3 regions of the Aureibacillus halotolerans genome follow, and region 2 is predicted to be linked to each of the others. Evidence: riboswitches for the same ligand, from Rfam matches in the RefSeq annotation. Region 2 holds a riboswitch; each other region holds the start of a gene.
What was found. Region 2 has a riboswitch for thiamine pyrophosphate ahead of thiD (bifunctional hydroxymethylpyrimidine kinase/phosphomethylpyrimidine kinase). Riboswitches for the same ligand answer to the same signal wherever they lie in the genome.
Positions count from the first base shown of each region.

Region 1: linked by a shared signal. The riboswitch ahead of tenA (thiaminase II) and the one ahead of thiD (bifunctional hydroxymethylpyrimidine kinase/phosphomethylpyrimidine kinase) in region 2 are both predicted to bind thiamine pyrophosphate.
Region 3: linked by a shared signal. The riboswitch ahead of EV213_RS19545 (ECF transporter S component) and the one ahead of thiD (bifunctional hydroxymethylpyrimidine kinase/phosphomethylpyrimidine kinase) in region 2 are both predicted to bind thiamine pyrophosphate.

Region 1 covers NZ_SNYJ01000010.1:11,916-17,719, forward strand. The annotation lists gene EV213_RS12345 (bifunctional aldolase/short-chain dehydrogenase) at 1-1,158, opposite strand, end outside; gene EV213_RS12350 (general stress protein) at 1,382-1,639, opposite strand; gene EV213_RS21215 (hypothetical protein) at 1,719-1,844, opposite strand; gene EV213_RS20780 (hypothetical protein) at 1,861-2,028, opposite strand; gene EV213_RS12355 (LysR family transcriptional regulator) at 2,396-3,289, shown strand; gene tenA (thiaminase II) at 3,362-4,054, opposite strand; TPP riboswitch at 4,180-4,286, opposite strand; gene EV213_RS12365 (hypothetical protein) at 4,431-4,730, opposite strand; gene EV213_RS12370 (hypothetical protein) at 4,811-5,446, opposite strand; gene EV213_RS12375 (hypothetical protein) at 5,443-5,804, opposite strand, start outside.
Region 2 covers NZ_SNYJ01000013.1:53,321-59,124, forward strand. The annotation lists gene EV213_RS14455 (ABC transporter permease) at 1-912, opposite strand, end outside; gene EV213_RS14460 (ABC transporter ATP-binding protein) at 905-1,804, opposite strand; gene EV213_RS14465 (GNAT family N-acetyltransferase) at 1,931-2,482, opposite strand; TPP riboswitch at 2,613-2,715, shown strand; gene thiD (bifunctional hydroxymethylpyrimidine kinase/phosphomethylpyrimidine kinase) at 2,799-3,611, shown strand; gene EV213_RS14475 (GNAT family N-acetyltransferase) at 4,001-4,546, shown strand; gene EV213_RS14480 (sensor histidine kinase) at 4,562-5,683, opposite strand; gene EV213_RS14485 (response regulator transcription factor) at 5,673-5,804, opposite strand, start outside.
Region 3 covers NZ_SNYJ01000027.1:22,620-28,423, reverse strand. The annotation lists gene EV213_RS19570 (spore coat protein) at 71-694, shown strand; gene EV213_RS19565 (LysE family translocator) at 812-1,453, opposite strand; gene EV213_RS19560 (YqcI/YcgG family protein) at 1,936-2,691, shown strand; gene EV213_RS19555 (cupin domain-containing protein) at 2,666-2,992, shown strand; gene EV213_RS19550 (cysteine hydrolase family protein) at 2,989-3,564, shown strand; TPP riboswitch at 3,623-3,739, shown strand; gene EV213_RS19545 (ECF transporter S component) at 3,874-4,458, shown strand; gene EV213_RS19540 (ABC transporter ATP-binding protein) at 4,448-5,804, shown strand, end outside.

The sequences.
Region 1 (5,804 bases), on a different contig from region 2:
TTTTTCCATCACCGCAATCGCTCGATGATAGAGAGATGCGCTAATGTTGGCATGCTGTGTGCTTTTCCCTGTATTGACCATACCAACCCCCGGGATGAGCACGACGCGCGGCGCATCATCAACCAACATGTCGCCCTCCGTCCGATTACGTTCAAAATACGATTGATACTCTGCTTTATATTCCTGAATTCCTGCCACGAGCAGGTTTTTCAACTCTTCAATTGTGCCTGATTGCGGATCCCAAGGAACCCATAATGGCGTCCGTTTCGTATGCACGAGGTGATCGGGGCAAGCTGCACCAACCTGAGACAGCGTAGGACCTTCATGACTGTTAACGAACGTTAAAACATCCTCGCTGTCATCAAACGTAAGCAGCATTTGTTGTCGCTCACTCACTTCTCTGCGGATTGCGGGTAATACCTCCGCCACAACGTCACGGCGACGCTCAACAGAAAGGGCATGATGCTTTTCGCCACCAAACGGAGATGCTTGCGCCCGTTCGTTTAAGAACGCTTCGGCTTCTTGGATAATCGCGATGGTTTTATCGTAGCACTCGCTGCTCGTTTCTCCCCACGTCACAAGGCCATGCTTTTCCATAAGCACGCACTCCGCATTCGGGTTTCCTTCAACAGCTTCCGCGATAAGCTTAGACAATGTAAATCCAGGGCGAATGTATGGCACCCATACAAAGCGGTTTCCGTAAATCTTTTCCGCTAGCTCCTGGCCATTTTCCGCACAACAGATGCTAATAATGGCATCAGGGTGCGTATGGTCGACGTGTGGGTAGGGCAAAAAAGCATGCAGCAACGTCTCGATCGATGCCCGCGGATGCGCTGAATTGACCATACAATGCGAAAGATACGCGACCATATCCTCGTCCGTCATCTCATCTCTATCTTTTAAAGGCGCAATATCATCGATTCGAAGACCTGTAAAATGGCTTTCCCCCATGGTCGCAAGGTCTGAACCACTGCCTTTCACGTACATCACATTGACATCTCTACCTCGAAAATCCTTTTCCACCATTTTCATCGATGTGTTTCCACCACCCCAGTTCGCGACCGATCGATCTTGCCCAAGGATATTTGAGCGATAAACGAGCTCTTTCAGTCCAACTGTTACTGGCGCTTGTTTAGCTTCCCAAGCATGCTGTACCATTTGTTGTCTCCTCCATTCGTTTCTTTTTGTTACGTTTGTTTTTGTTTAAAGACAATTATAAATCAAAACAAAAGCAAATCAACATTTTTCGTGTGGTTTTCCGAGAAAAAGGGCATGATGTTACTTTTCTCCAAGCCAGTGAAGACCCGTAGTAGCTTTAAGAGAGGGTAAAGGAAAGCCTTTAAATGGATAACATAAAAAAAACAGACCCTATGCGGCCTGCTCACTCTGATGCTTTTGGTTTATTTTTTCCACCCTTGCGACCAATTTCTTCAAAAAAAGGACGCTTGTAGCGCTTTGAAGTACTGCCGCCACCTTTGCCACCGATTTCTTGAAAAAACTCGCGGTCATGGCGTTGTGACGTTGTTTCTCCGCCCTTCCCACCAATCTCCTGAAAAAACTCTCTGCCGTGTTTTTTTGCTGTTGCTTGTCCGCCTTTGCGCCCGGCTTCTTCCCGTGTCATCTTTTTATGATTAGCCATGCCAGCCCTCCTCTGTAAAGAACAGTGATTGCTAACACTTTTCCACTTGTTAACAGAGGATAAACCTGTCAATGTGCGCTCAGCTAGACGTATTTTTAATCGTTTCGTCTTCACGTTCGATGTTTGGGTGTGGGGTCGTATGCTCAATCTCTTTTGATTGTTCCGTTGGCTGCAAAGTTTCCTTCTGCTGGTTTTCCTTATTCACGATCATCATCTCCTGTCTATTTGCAGTATGGGCGTTCTTTGACGTCCGAGGTTGTGGACGGGGCATCCGCCGTTTCCTGTATCGCCTGCATCTCGCTAAAGTCATCTGTTGGCGACCGCCTCACGTTCACGGGCCTCAGCACATCATCTCTTGTCATCGGATCCTTCGGTCGTTGTAGATTCATGCCCTCACCTACTTTGCTTCATTTGTTTACTAGCTTGGCGTTTAGGCTACAACGTATACTACGCAAATTATGGAATCCGGCGCTGCTAAGCATTGCAAGAGGGCTTGGTGCCAACTCCTTTTCTGCTGTCTTGTGGTATGCTCTTTATAAGAAGAGCACCTTTGAAGCTTGTGAACGAACGAGAGGTGCCCGATAATGAACTGTGAATAAACAAAAACGGACCTGTAAAATGGGGAGATGCATGAAGGTCAAGGATGCTGACCTGCAGTGTGCACTTGTACATGAGGAGCTAGGCGAGCAAAGCAGACGAAGAGTTCGCCCCTTATCGTCATTTTACTTGGAAACTCGAATAAGCGAGGGAAACCTTATGGCGCTTGAACCTATACGTACCTTTATTGCTGTAGCTGATGAAAAAAGCTTCACGAAAGCTGCGCAAAAATTGCTGTTGTCTCAGCCTAGTGTGTCTCTGCATATTAAGCAGCTTGAGGAAGAGTTTCAGACAACATTAATTGATCGCTCGCAGAAGTTTGTCAAGCTAACGGCGACAGGTGAATTTTTTTATCAGCGAGCGCAAGAGTTGGTGGCTCTCTACGACCAGACGATTCAGGAGATCGATGGTCTGCACCAGCGGGTGGAAGGGACATTAGCCATTGGCGCGAGCTATACCATTGGCGAGTATTTACTTCCCTCGTTATTGGCGCCCTTTCAACAAGCCTTTCCAGGAGTCGAGCTGAGGGTTTTCATTGAAAATACGTCCAGCATTGCCGAGAAGGTGCACGATCGAACTCTGACTCTCGGTTTCGTTGAAGGCAAAGTGACTTTGCCGCAGCTTCATGTCACCCCCATTTTAGAGGATGAGATGGTGCTTGTTGCGCCTGCCTCCTACAGTCACCAGCTAACTGCGCCCGTTTCACCAAAACAACTTGCAGAATGGCCTTGGGTGTCGCGTGAACCTGGATCGGGAACTCGTGAAGTAATGAATCGTTTTTTTGATACGCATAAGCTTCATAGCAAAAGGGTGACGACCATCTCAAGCAATTACGGCGTCAAGGAAGCGGTCGTTAACGGGCTAGGCGTTTCCATCCTTTCAAAATGGGTCGTCAGCAAATCGTTAAAACAAAAAGAATTGTACATCGTTCCTATGATTGGTTGGCCAGCACTTAAGCGGGATTTTTGCTTAGTAGAAGCCACCACTGAACGAACGAACGCAGCCGACACATTTATTCGCTATCTTCTGGAGCATTATTCAGGGGATAAGTGACACAAGTCGCTGTTCCAATTTACAACGCACAAAAACCACGAGGTATGAAATCTCGTGGTTTTTGTGACTCTTTTAACGACGCAATACGGCGTCTCTAACTGGCCATTCTTCGACCGTATAGGCCATTTCCCAAAAGCCTAGCTCCAGCTGACAGCTTTTCGCAAACGCCACGCGCATTTTTTCCTTTTCCCGCTCAGACGCCGTTTCTGCATATCGGTCGAGCCATGACCGCAGCTTCCCTGTCACACCCTCCATGCTTTTTGTTCCGTAAAAATTAATCCATTCATAAAACGGATGCAGACCTGGCTGGGGTGCTGCTTCTTTCATGAGGCGCTCGCCAATGTCTAAATATGTCCATGGGCAGGGCAACAGCACAGCGACAATTTCGCCTAACGTTCCCTGCTGGGCGGTGGTCATCATATGTGAAATATAATGGCTGGCACCTGGGGCAAGTGGATACCCTTGCAGCTCCTCATAGGGCACGCCAGCCACTTCACAAAGATTGTTATGTGGATGAATTTCACTATGAAGAACGAAGCCAATTTGTTCATTAAATAAGCTCATTTCTTCTCTTGTCTCACATTTTGATATTGCCAACCCATACACGCGCATAAAGGCGTTCAAATACTCGAAATCCTGCTTCACATAATGCACAAGGGCGTTCTTAGGGACATGACCCGTTTTCAGCCCCTGTACATAAGGGTGATCAAAAATAGCCTGATAGGTCGCGTCATTTTCTTCACGAAGTCGTTCTGTAAACGTCAATTCGTTTCCTCCTCTTCGTTCACCTAGGGCCTATTCCAACTTCCCACGCGAGAGCGGCAAGAGATAGTAAAAACCGCTCCCGGAAAAGGAGCGGTTGAGCATAGCGCATAACAAAAATAGACGCATCGCGACCGTCTCCACTTCCCTACGCTAGAATGATCTAGATCAGGTTCAAAGGGACCAAGGACAATGTCCTTATCTCAGCCAACAATAGGCGCCCCCAGTGGACGATTTATTTGTGTATTCTCTATCACAATAGAGAATTTGGACAAATCTGTCAAGTGTGTCATTCATACAAAACGAAGGCCTAGACAATTAAACTGAAAAACAGCGTAAGAAATGAAAACGCGACCTCCGAAGAGATCGCGTTTTATTATCATTTTTCTTTAGCTGTTGAGGACCAGGCATCAACGAGCAACACAAGAGCTGTAATGATATGAAAAATCATCCCAACGATCGGGATAAGACCGATAATGCTTGTTATGATCCCTAGCACTGAGCCCATATAGCTTTTTTTCTGCGATTTGCTGATGAGTAAGACGACGATATGGACGACTAGCATAAAACCTAACGGCGCCCAGCCATTGGCAAGAATAAATGCACCACCAATTATAGGAATACCTAAAAACCCTTCCGCTAGACCCGTTAACCATTTTAATATCGTAGACAATGACATGTTCGTTCCTCATTTCTGTTTATCTTGAATGTGTCATCTTACCATTCCACAAAAAGAGGAAGGATAAACAATCGTTGCTCTTACGATGATGGACGGGGAATGTAATACGCAGCGAGCACCATGTCAACAGAATTTCTGTCCGTTGTAAACGCTGGTGCCGAAACCGACTCTACGCCAACAAACCGTTCCAACAGATCAACCTCTTGCAAAAATGCCTGTAGCTCAGTGTAAGAAGAGACTTCAACCGTGACCATCATGCGAACAGGGTACACGCCTTCTATTCCTTGAGAGACTTGGTCTGATGGCTCCATCGGTGGCTCCACCTCAGCATCATCGTCGGACCAATCGGTATCGAGCTCCAAGACCTCTTCTTCCACCTCTTGCACAAGTTGGACAGCTGACTGAAAGGAGATCGCTGTAACGGTGACCTTCGCTTTTTTAGATGCAGAAGAAAGGGCGCGTAGCAGTGCTTCCTCTTGAGGTGATGCAGGTACTTTCTTGTCTGTAAGTTCTAACGACTCGTCTGTATCATTAACGGTTGTATGTGCAGTCGCGGAAATGGCCTGCGTCATCCCTGCTAAAGATTGTTGGAGCAGTGTCTTTTCCTGCAGCATTGGCAAAATGAACTGCAAGACAAACAGCAGACACGTAAGGAGGAACAAACTACTTAAACCGATGAGAAGAAACGAGTTTCGTGTTCGTTTGAGTTTTTTCATTCCTTCCGCTCCTCCTCTTGAAGTGCCGAAGAAATTCCTTCAACCATCAGCACGGCGACATATGGCTTGTTTTTCACAAGCGGGTCCTGTTCGACCTGCACAATCGAAACATTTTCCACGGATTTTTCCGCTTGAACAGCTGCCATATAGGTGGCTACCGCTTCAAGCGTGGAAAATTGCGCTGACCATTCCACGACGCCAGCTGAGGAATAGTGAACGCCTACAACGACCGCCTTTTCAGGCAAAAGCGCATGAAGCTTTGTTAGAAGCACTGATAATGGCAAATACTCCGTCTGCAGTTGCTGCAATGCACCTTCAGGTGTAATTGGAGTCTCCTCAGGGGTCGATTGTGCTGCAA
Region 2 (5,804 bases):
GCCTAGCATCGCTGCAAGTGTTGCGTAAAACAAATACCCGAGTAGAAAGAACAGCAACAAATACAACAGCGTGTCCACCGGTGGATGAGCAAGTCCGAGATCCGCAAGCATTCCTTGGGACTCGCCGGAATCGTTTCTAAACAGCATGCTCCCACCTGAGACAAGCCCGATCAATGCAAACTGAAACAACCCAAGCAATGCGACGCCCACAATTTTTGCAAACATTTGCGTCACTGGCGACACACTCGAAATCAGGATTTCCATCACTCGAGACGACTTCTCTGTCGCAACTTCCATCGCTATCATATTGCCGTACATAATCACCGTAAAATAGATAATAAATAGCAAAATGTAGACGAGCGATGTGGCTTGTGTACGTTCTTGGTCTGTTTGGCTGCTTTCATTTAAAGCAATAACATCAAACATCACTGGTTGCTCAATCGCCATCAGATCTTCAGCAGTTAAGCCCACTTGCTCCAGAGCTCCAGCCTCTTTTACCTGTTGGACAGCGTCTTTAATGCTTGTTGTTGTCTCATTTGATGTGTTCTGCTCCTGATAATACGTTGCGGCTGGCTCGTCACCTTCATAATATAGACGGAGTGCGCCTGCATATGTCCCATCCTTAATTGCCGCTTGAAGCGTATCATCGGACGTGTTCACGTGTTCAAGGATAATGGAGTTCTCCACGTCCTTCAGAGCATTTTGCACATCCCCAAAAAGGCGGTCTGAGTCGGTGGCCACTGCAATAGTCACTTCTTCAGAGTCGGCCTCATCGTCAAACAAAGAAATGAAAGAGTCAATGTTCATCACAGCCAGAACCAATAAAATCGTAATAAGTGTTGTGATAATATACGACTTTGTCATAGCGTGCTTAGTGAATGTATGACCAACAATGGTCCAAAACTTACTCATTCACAGCACCTACCTTCTCAATAAATATGTCGTTAAGAGTTGGTTCTTCCAACTCAAATTTTCGAACGAACCCACGATCGGACAAACACTGAAAAATGTCATGGGCGACATTTTCCTGAGCTATGCGAACCCTTGTCCCGTTTGGATGAATATCTACTTCTTCAACGCCTTCCATTTGCTCAAGGAAATCGAGAGCGTATGGGGCATCAATTCTGACATATTTTTTTGGATGCTGTGATTTAATCTCTTTAATGCCCCCAGACGCAACCGCTCGCCCCTGGTGCATAATGCAAATATGTTCACAAAGCTCTTCAACATGCTCCATCCGATGACTCGAAAACAAAAGCGTTGTCCCTTGGTTTTTCACATCAAGCACTGCTTTTTTAAGCATCTCGACGTTCACAGGGTCTAGACCACTAAACGGTTCATCAAGAATGACGAGCTCTAGTCGATGCAAAACAGAAGCGATGAACTGGATTTTCTGCTGGTTTCCCTTGGATAGTTCCTCGACCTTTTTCTTCGCATAATGGCCTATACCAAAGCGGTCTAGCCATTGATTCATTTCCTCTAGAACAGCTGCCTTACGCATGCCACGTAAACGCCCGAGATAGACAAGTTGCTGCTCAACAGTAAGCTTTGGGTAAAGCCCACGCTCTTCTGGCAAATACCCTACTCGTTCGCTCGAACGTTCATTTAATTGAATTCCGTCATACGTAATCTTTCCCGACGTCGGCTTCATAAGCCCTATGATCATTCGAAATGTTGTTGTCTTTCCTGCACCATTCGCGCCTAGAACGCCGTATATTTGACCTTTAGGTATAGTGAGGCTAAGGTGGTCTACAGCTGTATGTGACCCAAATGACTTTGTCACATCAGCAATCTCTAACGTCATTGAAAATCCTCCTTCAGTCCCCTCCACTTACATTCCTCTTTTATTATGCCACTCATTGGAGGTACAAAAAAGAGGTTTGAATTGCCAAGTTGTATCATTCTTGTTAACAAAAAAACAGCCCATGATTCACTCACAGGCTGCTTCTTTAGGTACTGGCATAATTTCTCTCACCATAAGCCAACAATTCTCCCAAATTCCCTCGTGCAGCTCATGCTGAGGGAGGTGTCGTGTTTTTTCAAATCCACATTTCGTGTAACAGGCGATCGCACGTTCATTTTTTTCTCGCGGATCAACGACAAAGCGACTTCGTGCGACATGTTGAGCCATGCGTTCAATCATAAAGGCATTAAATTCTTGTCCGATTCCTCGATTCCAATAGGATGGATCGCCAATAAATTGATCCATGCCGAACGTCGCCACTTCATCATTATAGCCATAACACGCTTGCGTTTCTTGATCAATTTCGTATACCTGACAGTAGCCGATCGGCCGATATCGATACACAATAATCAATCGTTCGACGTGGGCTTCGTTTCTAAAAAACCGGTGTTTCACCATTGACTCATCATGAGGACGGTCACGACCTTCATAAAATTCCAATAATTCTTCGTTCTGAAGCCACTTTGACATCAATGGGATATCCACTGTTTGAAGAGGTCGAACTGCTATATCATCCACAGGTTTCATCCTTTCTTTTTCTGTCAATATAGAATAATAGAATGCCGCATACACAGACGTTGTATGAATGAAGACAGTTTTTTAACTTCACAACCCCAGTTAAATACGATACGATGAGAAAAATACAATGTTGGACTGCTAGGGGAGCTCGTTGTGAGCTGAGAAAAGCACTGCTTTGACCCTTTGAACCTGATCTGGTTAACACCAGCGGAGGGAAGCTATCGGCCGATACGCATACAAATGCACCCATGCCGTCGTTTCTATTCCGGGATGGTTTTTTGTGACTCCTCAGCAGTTCGCTTTCTGGAGGATAAACATGACGATACCTATTGCATTGACGATTGCTGGCACGGACCCATCAGGAGGTGCTGGCATTCAAGCAGATTTAAAAACATTCCATGAGCTGCGTGTGTTTGGTACAAGTGCGATTACGGCAGTTGTCAGCCAAAACACTTGTGGCGTAAGATCCTTTGTCGATATTGATCCAGCACTTATAGAGGATCAGCTTCAAGCCGTCTTTGAAGATGTACCGCCAAACGCTGTCAAAACAGGCATGTTGTCCATTGTACCTGCCATTGAAATCACTGCAAAAATACTAAAACAACATGGCGTTTCCCGTTATGTCATGGATCCCGTAATGGTCGCCAAAAGTGGGCATTCTCTTCTCTCAAAGGAAGCTGTTCAAAGCTTAATTACGATGCTCTTGCCACTAACCTATGTGACAACACCAAATATCCCTGAGGCAGAGATTATGTCAAATATGCGTATTTCTTCTTTAGATGATATGAAAAAAGCTGCCCGTTACCTTGTTGATGATTGTGGAGCCTTTGCTTGCCTGTTAAAAGGGGGGCATATGTCTGATGAAAATGCAGTTGATGTACTCTACAGCGAAGGTGGGTTTGAAACGTTTTCAAGCCCACGTATTGCGACAAAGCACACGCACGGAACAGGTTGTACGCTATCGGCAGCAATCACAGCAGAATTAGCGAAAGGAAAATCGGTGCAGTCCTCTGTGGAGACTGCCAAAGCCTATATCTCAGCTGCCATTGAGGATAGCCTTCAGATTGGTCATGGAAATGGTCCAACCAATCACTGGGCGTTCAATGATCGTCTATCGAACCGTGCATAGGTATCGTCTCTTATTATAGAACAAATTACAATCGGAAGAATTTCCTTAGTCTATGATCGGTGTACGACTTTCGTCTCTGTTTTCAAGACGAATCAGCTTTCTAAGTTTGGTTCTTTCTTACCACTCTAATGGAAATAATGGTGTTTACGACCAGACCAATGATTCATTTTCAGTAAAATCACAATCTAAACATTTTGTTTTGAACACTGCTATGCTAACATAAATTAACAGCATGATGCTTGCAATCACCTGAGAACCACCCCCTTTTTAATGGCCCGTAACCTGAACAGGTTTACGGGATTTTTTATGCACTCAGGGGAACGAAGAAAGCGATCACGTTCATGAACATGATACAATTGCTAAAACATCATCATAAAGTGGGGAGCCTTATGGAAATACCGACGTTTGAGACAGAGAGATTGCTGATCCGTCCCTTAAAAGAAAGCGACGCAAACGCAATGTACCAAATTCTAAGCAACTATGACGTCACAAAGATGTATGGAATGGAACGTGTAACGACATTCGAAGAAGCTGTCCATCTTATACGCTCATTAGAGGACAGCTTTTATTATGGTTGGGGAATACGGTGGGCCATCGTCAAAAAGGCCAACGCTGTTTTTATCGGCACCGGGGGATTTCATGAATGGTCGTCCAGAAACAGCCGCGTTGAAATGGGGTATGAACTTAGCCCAGCTTTTTGGGGAGCCGGCTACGCTAAAGAAGCATTATCGGCCATGATCTCCTGGGGATTTGAGCATGGCTCATTGCTTCGTATCGGAGCAACAGTGATGCCGGAAAACAAGGCCTCGCTACGGTTGCTTAACAAGCTAAGCTTTCAACAAGAGGGCACTCTACGAGAATACATCTTACAAGACGGCGTGTTACGTGATGTCATTATGCACAGTCTACTAAAAAAGGATTGGCGGGGTGTATGAACTAGGGAATGCCCATTATGACGATTTAATCGGACCACTACGAGGGAGCTGTGGCAAGCGCACAATGAATGCGGTTCGCTCCTTCGTGCTCGTCACATGGATGTGCCCATTGTGCAAATCCAATATGCTTTTTGAAATCGCCAAACCAAGACCAGAGCCTTCATTGGACGTTGTACGTGATTTATCTACACGATAAAAACGGTCAAACAAATGTGGAAGATCATTTTCAGGAATAGGTTCACCATAATTGACGACAGCGACTTCTGCCATTTTAGACTCTTCTGAAAGCACTAAATCAATACGTTTCCCATCTGAACCGTACTTTGAAGCATTGCTAAGAAGGTTTTCGAACACGCGTACGAGCGTATCCCCATCTGCAGAAATATAGATCGGCTTTTCTGGAAGCTGTAAATTGACAGACACTCCTCGTTCCTTTAATGAAGCTTCATATTCGGAGCCAATTTGCCCGAGTAACGCACCAAGATCTAGCGGACGTTTATGAACACGGAGACCACCAAAACTGACACGTGTAAATTCAAACAAATCATTGACCATTCGATTTAATCGATGGGCTTTTTGATAAGCGATGTCCGTATAGTAGCGAAGCTCAACCTCATCCTTATAGCGGTTTTCATCAATAACACGAAGATATCCGATGATAGACGTTAGTGGTGTCCTAAGGTCATGGGAAACATTTGAAACAAGCTCATTTTTAGACTGCACAGCCGTCCTTTCCTCTTCGATGGCTTTTTCCAACCGCCCCGAAATGGCGTTGATCGAGGACTGCATTCTGCTCAGCTCTTCATTTTTTGAAGTTTTCAGCTGAACAGAAAAATCACCTCTCGCAATTTGCTCAACCCCAGAAATCGCCCTTTCAAGACCTCGAAACCACCGTCTCGTAAGGAGAAGGATGTAAATTGAAAACAGCAGCAACGTCAATATTCCTGCCCCAATGATGAGCATAAGCTCGGTAATTGACATTATCAGCCCTTCAATAAAGGATGGCAGGATGCCCACAGAATAAGTGATTACAGCAAAGAAATATAAACCAATTGTCGTCATCACAGACATAACGGCCGAAATGCCGATAATAATTAGAAGTTGATATTGCAACGGATGTCCAATGCTAAGCTTCAAACTTATACCCCACTCCCCAAATGGTATGAATGATTTTATACCCAAGCTTTCGTTCCAGTTTGTCTCTCAAATTACTAATGTGCACCATTACGGTGTTATTGGAGGAAAAATAGGTTTCTTT
Region 3 (5,804 bases), on a different contig from region 2:
TCGCACACTAGCGGTTGAACATAATTTAGGAGGGTAATCCATGCAAAACAATATGAGTGGTTCACAATCGATGCAAAACAATCAACAACAGGCAGTACCAGCGAACATGAATCATGGAGGGCATGAGCTTTTTGATTTGCACGAGGTGCTTGCCGGGCAAATTAACGTCCTTGACCAGTTTATGATGTTTCGGCAATTCGTTAAGGATCAGGAGCTGCTTGACATTCTTGATCGCCAGTACCAATTTATTATGGAGCAGTACAATAGTTGTGTAGATGCATTTACGACAGGGCAGAACCCACAACAGGACACTGGTCAATACAAAATGCAGCAAGAGAACAATATCGTGTATGGCCTTCAGCCGTCCCAGCCGAAAAAGCCGAACCAGTCCATTCAAGACGTAAAGGATGCGGGCATTTCTGGCCATATGCTAGGATTAATCAAATCGACGGCATCCTTATTGACGATGACAGCGGTCGAGGTGACGAACCCAGTCGTCCGTCGTATTCTCGCAGACACAGTGCCAAATTATATTGAAATGGCGTATGAGATTTTCCTTTACCAGAACAAACATCACTATTATCAGGTGCCTCAGTTGAAGCAGCAGGATATGCAACAAATGACCACAGGCTTTCAAAAGGCGCAAGGGAAACCACAGATGCCTGGCAATTCATCAAACGGCTTGCTCCAATAGCAGCAATCAGAAAACCGGACCTCTACATCGTAGAGAATCCGGTTTTTTAAAATGGACGAGTGCTTGGAAACGTAGCGGGCGCTAGAAAACTATGTCTCAAGATCCATCGGCATTATATCAAGTACCCAATAATAGCACGCATTTGTATAGAAAATATCCTCCAAAACCAATCAAACCAAGACCCGCAGCGATCATGATTTTTCTAAGGGTTTCTTCTGTCAAGAAACGCCGGGTGTAGTGAGAGGCGAACGCCATGTTCAGATTCCAAATGGCTATGCCGAAGATGATGGCAGTACTGTATGCAGCGATTTGTCCCCATTCCTGCCGAATGATGAACTCGCCGACGACGGTACCGTATATGCTCGTCCAAAATAATAAATTTAATGGGTTGAGGAGGGCAATGGCAAAGCCTGACCAATAGGAGGAGGATAGCGTCATTCGTAAGCTGCTTTCTCCGGCACCTATGCTCAGGTTCCGAGACTGGCGAAAGCTGTCCACGCCAAGATAAATAAACACAGCACTGCCGCTTACATACAAACACGGAAGCAAAAACGGAGTGGAGAGTAACTGACCAAGCCCAGCGATAATGGCCACCATCCAAAGAATATCAGCACTCATTCCCCCGAGACCAACCTTCCAGGAGGACCAAAAGCCTCTGTGCAGCCCTCTTTTTAACATTTCTGTATTGATGGGTCCGATCGGTGCAGCAAGACTAACGCCTAAGCCTATGTAGGCAAGATAATGTATGAGCCATCCCATTGTCCAAGCCCCCTTCCGAACATTGTATGCATTGGACAAGAGTCTAGAATCATAAAACTAACATAGGCCAAATGTCGTTCGAGGACAGTATAGACAAAGTCACATTGAGATCACATGAAAATTAGGTTGAATGCCATAAGGTCAATGAGCACCGGACAAGACGAAGCAACAAAGAAAGCGATCGTTTGTCCCCAACCAAAGCAGGCTGAATGAAAACGCTTGTCTTTTGAGGCGCAAAGTCTAGGGAGGCGCGGAGTTGCCACAAGGTCAATGAGTACCGGACAAGACGAAGCAACAAAGAAAGCGATCGTTTGTCCCCAACCAAAGCAGGCTGAATGAAAACGTTTGCCTTTCGAGGCGCAAAGTTTTGGGAGGTGCGGAGTTGCCATAAGGGCAATGAGCACCGGACAAGACAAAGCAACAAAGAAAGCGATCGTTTGTCATCAGCCTGATCAAATGACGATTGGGAGGATGCTATTGAAGTGAGATTGTACAGCCGAAAGATTATCGAAGCGGAAGGGCTTACCCATGCTTGGGAAAGAGATGTGTATGACCGATTTCAAGCCGACATGCTTTCTGAATCTGCCCCGTTCCCTTGTATTTTAGGTGTCGAAGGGTTAAAACGAGACTTGCTACGCTTTTGTTTTATTCCTTCTACACACTCAAAAGATATGTCTCTTCTCGCAGCCTTTTTGCGTGCCTACGTAGAGTCGTTCCGCCACATTGGACGCAATACATCGTTTGTCGCATTTTTCCCTCCAGATGAACCACAGGAAACACAAGCCGTTTATGAGCAGCGTTTCTGGAATGTACTGAACGAATTGCGAGCACTAGATGAACAGGATTGGCCATCAGATGTTCCGACAGATCCTGATGATCCCCTTTGGGAATTCAGTTTTCATGGTGAACCGATTTTCGTTGTGTGCAACACGCCATCACATGAGCTGAGGAAAAGCAGGAAATCGCATGCGTTTATGATAACCTTCCAGCCACGCTGGGTATTTGAAGGCATACATAAACATTCCAAAGCTGGGGAGGTGCTGCAAACGAAAATACGCCAACGTTTAATCGCTTATGATCAAGTACCTGTACACCCGGCGCTTGGCTGGTATGGCGAACAGACTAATCGTGAGTGGCGTCAATATTTCTTGCGAGATGCTCAAAATGACGAACCCGCTCGATGCCCGTTTCATCAAAAAAGGAGGAATGTGCATGGTGGAAAAAAAGGTTCGATATGAAAAAGGGGAATTATTGAGCTTACAGGAAGTCGTTGAGGAACTGTTACCCAAGGATCAAACAGCCTTTGTTGAGGTACAGAGAGACCAGCCAGGGCAAGCTCATCCATCACATACCCACCCTAATGACGAAATCTTGCATATTCTCTCTGGCTGTTTACACTTTCAAGCTGATGGCACTATGGTAGACTGTTCTGAAGGCGATCGCATTTACTTGCCAAAAGGCACATTGCACGGTTCAGTGGCCGGTGCTGAAGGCTGCACCTATGTGATTTCGATACGAAAGGAGGATGAACCCACATGACGGATATGGCTCTCGTGTTTATTGATGTGCAAAAGGGCTTTACAGCAACGACGTGGGGAGAAAGAAACAATCCGATGGCAGAGCACCGCATGAAGGAGCTGCTTCAATATTGGCGTGAAAAAAAGAGACTGATCATTCATGTGCAGCATGCGTCAAAAGAGATTTCCTCCCCGCTGCATCCAGCGAAGTCAGGGTTTGCCTTTCAAGATTCATTTGAGCCTTTGCCAGGTGAATGGCATGTGATAAAAAGCGTGAACTCAGCGTTTATAGGGACGGGATTGCATGTCAAGCTTCGGGAGCATCATATAGAGGATTTAGTGTTCGCTGGATTGACGACGCCTCATTGTGTATCGACAACCGTGCGGATGGCAGCAAACTATGGTTATAATTGCACCGTTGTCGAAGACGCTACAGCGGCGTTTCGTATGCAAGACCATCGCGGGGAATGGCTATCCGCGGAAGAAAGTCATCAGTTTGCTCTGGCCCATTTGCATCAGGAGTTCGCTCATGTTCAATCCACCTCTAGTTTGGTGAGGGAACAAGCTGAGGTAGAAAGCCTATTCTATGATTAATGGCAGACGGACTTTACAAATCATAGAAAAACCTCTATGATTACATCAACAATTTCATAGCAAGCACTAGGGGTGCTGCTGAAGGCTAGCGGCTGAGATGCGAGTTCACTTGAATTCCGATCCCTTGGGACCCGATCTGGATAATACCAGCGTGGGGAAGTGCATGAGAAGGTATTGGAACGAACAGTGCCTTAAAATGCACTGTTGTCTTTTGACTTCAGTGCTTTTATTTTGACCTACCTTTCTCTGTGAACGCTTATCTAAATCCCTCCTGTGCGGTTATGGAATAACTCAAGGAGGGATTTTTGTATGGGCTCAGCTTTAAAGTTGCGGGAAGTTGTTCTAATGTCGGTGCTTGCGGTCGTTTTTGGTGTCGTGTATATGGCGTTTTCCCATCTCGGACATTTATTGCATGCCATCATGGGACCGCTAGGCTATGACATCATTTACGGAGTCTGGTTTCTTGCTTCCATCGTGGCCGCTTATATTATTCAAAAACCCGGCGTTGCGTTTCTAGCAGAAGTGATTGCCGCTGGTGTTGAAATGCTTTTAGGCTTAGGCCCATCGGTGTTGCTATCGGGCATTATTCAAGGAGCAGGGGCAGAAGCGGTGCTCGCGATGCTACGTTATCAAAACTTTCGTCTGCCAGCACTAATGTTGGCCGGCATCGGGTCTGGTGTCGCAAGCTTTGTGTACGGCTATTTCCAATCTGGCTTGGCCGTTTATTCAAGCCAGTTGCTTGTGATCATGTTTATTGTGCGTATTGTAAGCTCAGCTGTGCTTGCGGGGTGGCTTGGGAAATGGATTGGCGACGCGTTGGCAAAGACGGGTGCTTTGCGTGGGTATGCGCTCTCGAAAGCGAAGAATAAAGGACCTACCGATCATGCCGCATAATAGGATGTATAGTGCAGAATGCATGTCCTTTTCATACAGTGATCAGACAGCGCCTGTTTTGAAGCAGCTTTCGTTCGATATCGAAAAAGGATCTTCTGTGCTTTTGATGGGGCCGAGTGGATCGGGGAAAAGCTCGCTTGCGTTTTGTTTGAACGGTCTTTATCCAGAGGCGGTCGAAGGTGTCATGGAAGGTGCGCTTTTTTTGAATGGCCAAGAGATCTCCACGTTTGCTGAAGGAGAAATTTGCCGTATCGCAGGAACGGTGTTTCAAGACCCGGACAGCCAATTTTGCATGCTGACGGTGTGCGACGAGCTTGCGTTTGGTCTGGAGAACTGGTCTATCCCTCGTGAAGACATGGAGGAGCGAATTGATGAGGTGCTGACACAGGTCGGGTTAACCGCAGAGAAGCATGCGATTATTACCTCGCTTTCTGGTGGGATGAAGCAGCGTCTGGCTCTTGCCTGTGTGCTTGTGCTTCAACCAGCAGTGCTCATTTTGGACGAGCCTACTTCCATGCTTGACCCCCAAGCGGCAAGGGACATAGCGCTTCAGGTGGAACAGTTATTAAATACAACTGACATGACGGTGATTGTCATTGAACATCGAATTGAAAGCTGGATTCATATTATTGAAAATGCCCTGATCCTGAATGATGAGGGAGAGCTCATTTACGATGGTCCGTTAAAAGATGGATTACAGAAACACTGGGACCTTCTACGTGCAGGTGGCTTATGGTTGCCCTTTGTGAGTGAGCTGTATTTGCATTTGCAGCCGAATGCGGAGGACATTCCGTTGGATGTGTCTCAATGGCCAGGTGATTTCAAAGTGAATGAGCTGCCGAGCCATTGGTTTCAAGCAAACACCGCAAATACGAAGCAGCGAACCTCCGTTTTGGAGGCAAGGCAAGTGACAGTAACTCGTGCGGGAAGGTCAATCGTAGAGGACGTCAATCTTACGTTGACGAGAGGCGAATTAACGGCCATTGTTGGTGAAAATGGTGCAGGGAAAACGTCGTTGCTGCATGCGCTCGCAGGGCTTTTGCCCACTTCCGAAGGAGAGGTCGTGTTTGCAGGTAAGACGTTTAAGAAGTGGAAAGAACGTCATCTGCGTCAGCGTTTAGGGGTGGTGTTTCAGCATCCTGACCATCAGTTTCTTACGAGCAGCGTCTATCATGAGCTGGCGTATGGTCCAACGCTTCTAAAGTGGTCACCAGAAGCCATTGAAAAAAGCGTGATGGCTTCGTTGGCAGCGTACAAGCTGCAGCATTTACGAGATGCGCACCCTCTCGCATTGTCGATGGGTCAGAAACGGCGACTTAGTGTGGCGGTCATGACCATTGTCGAGC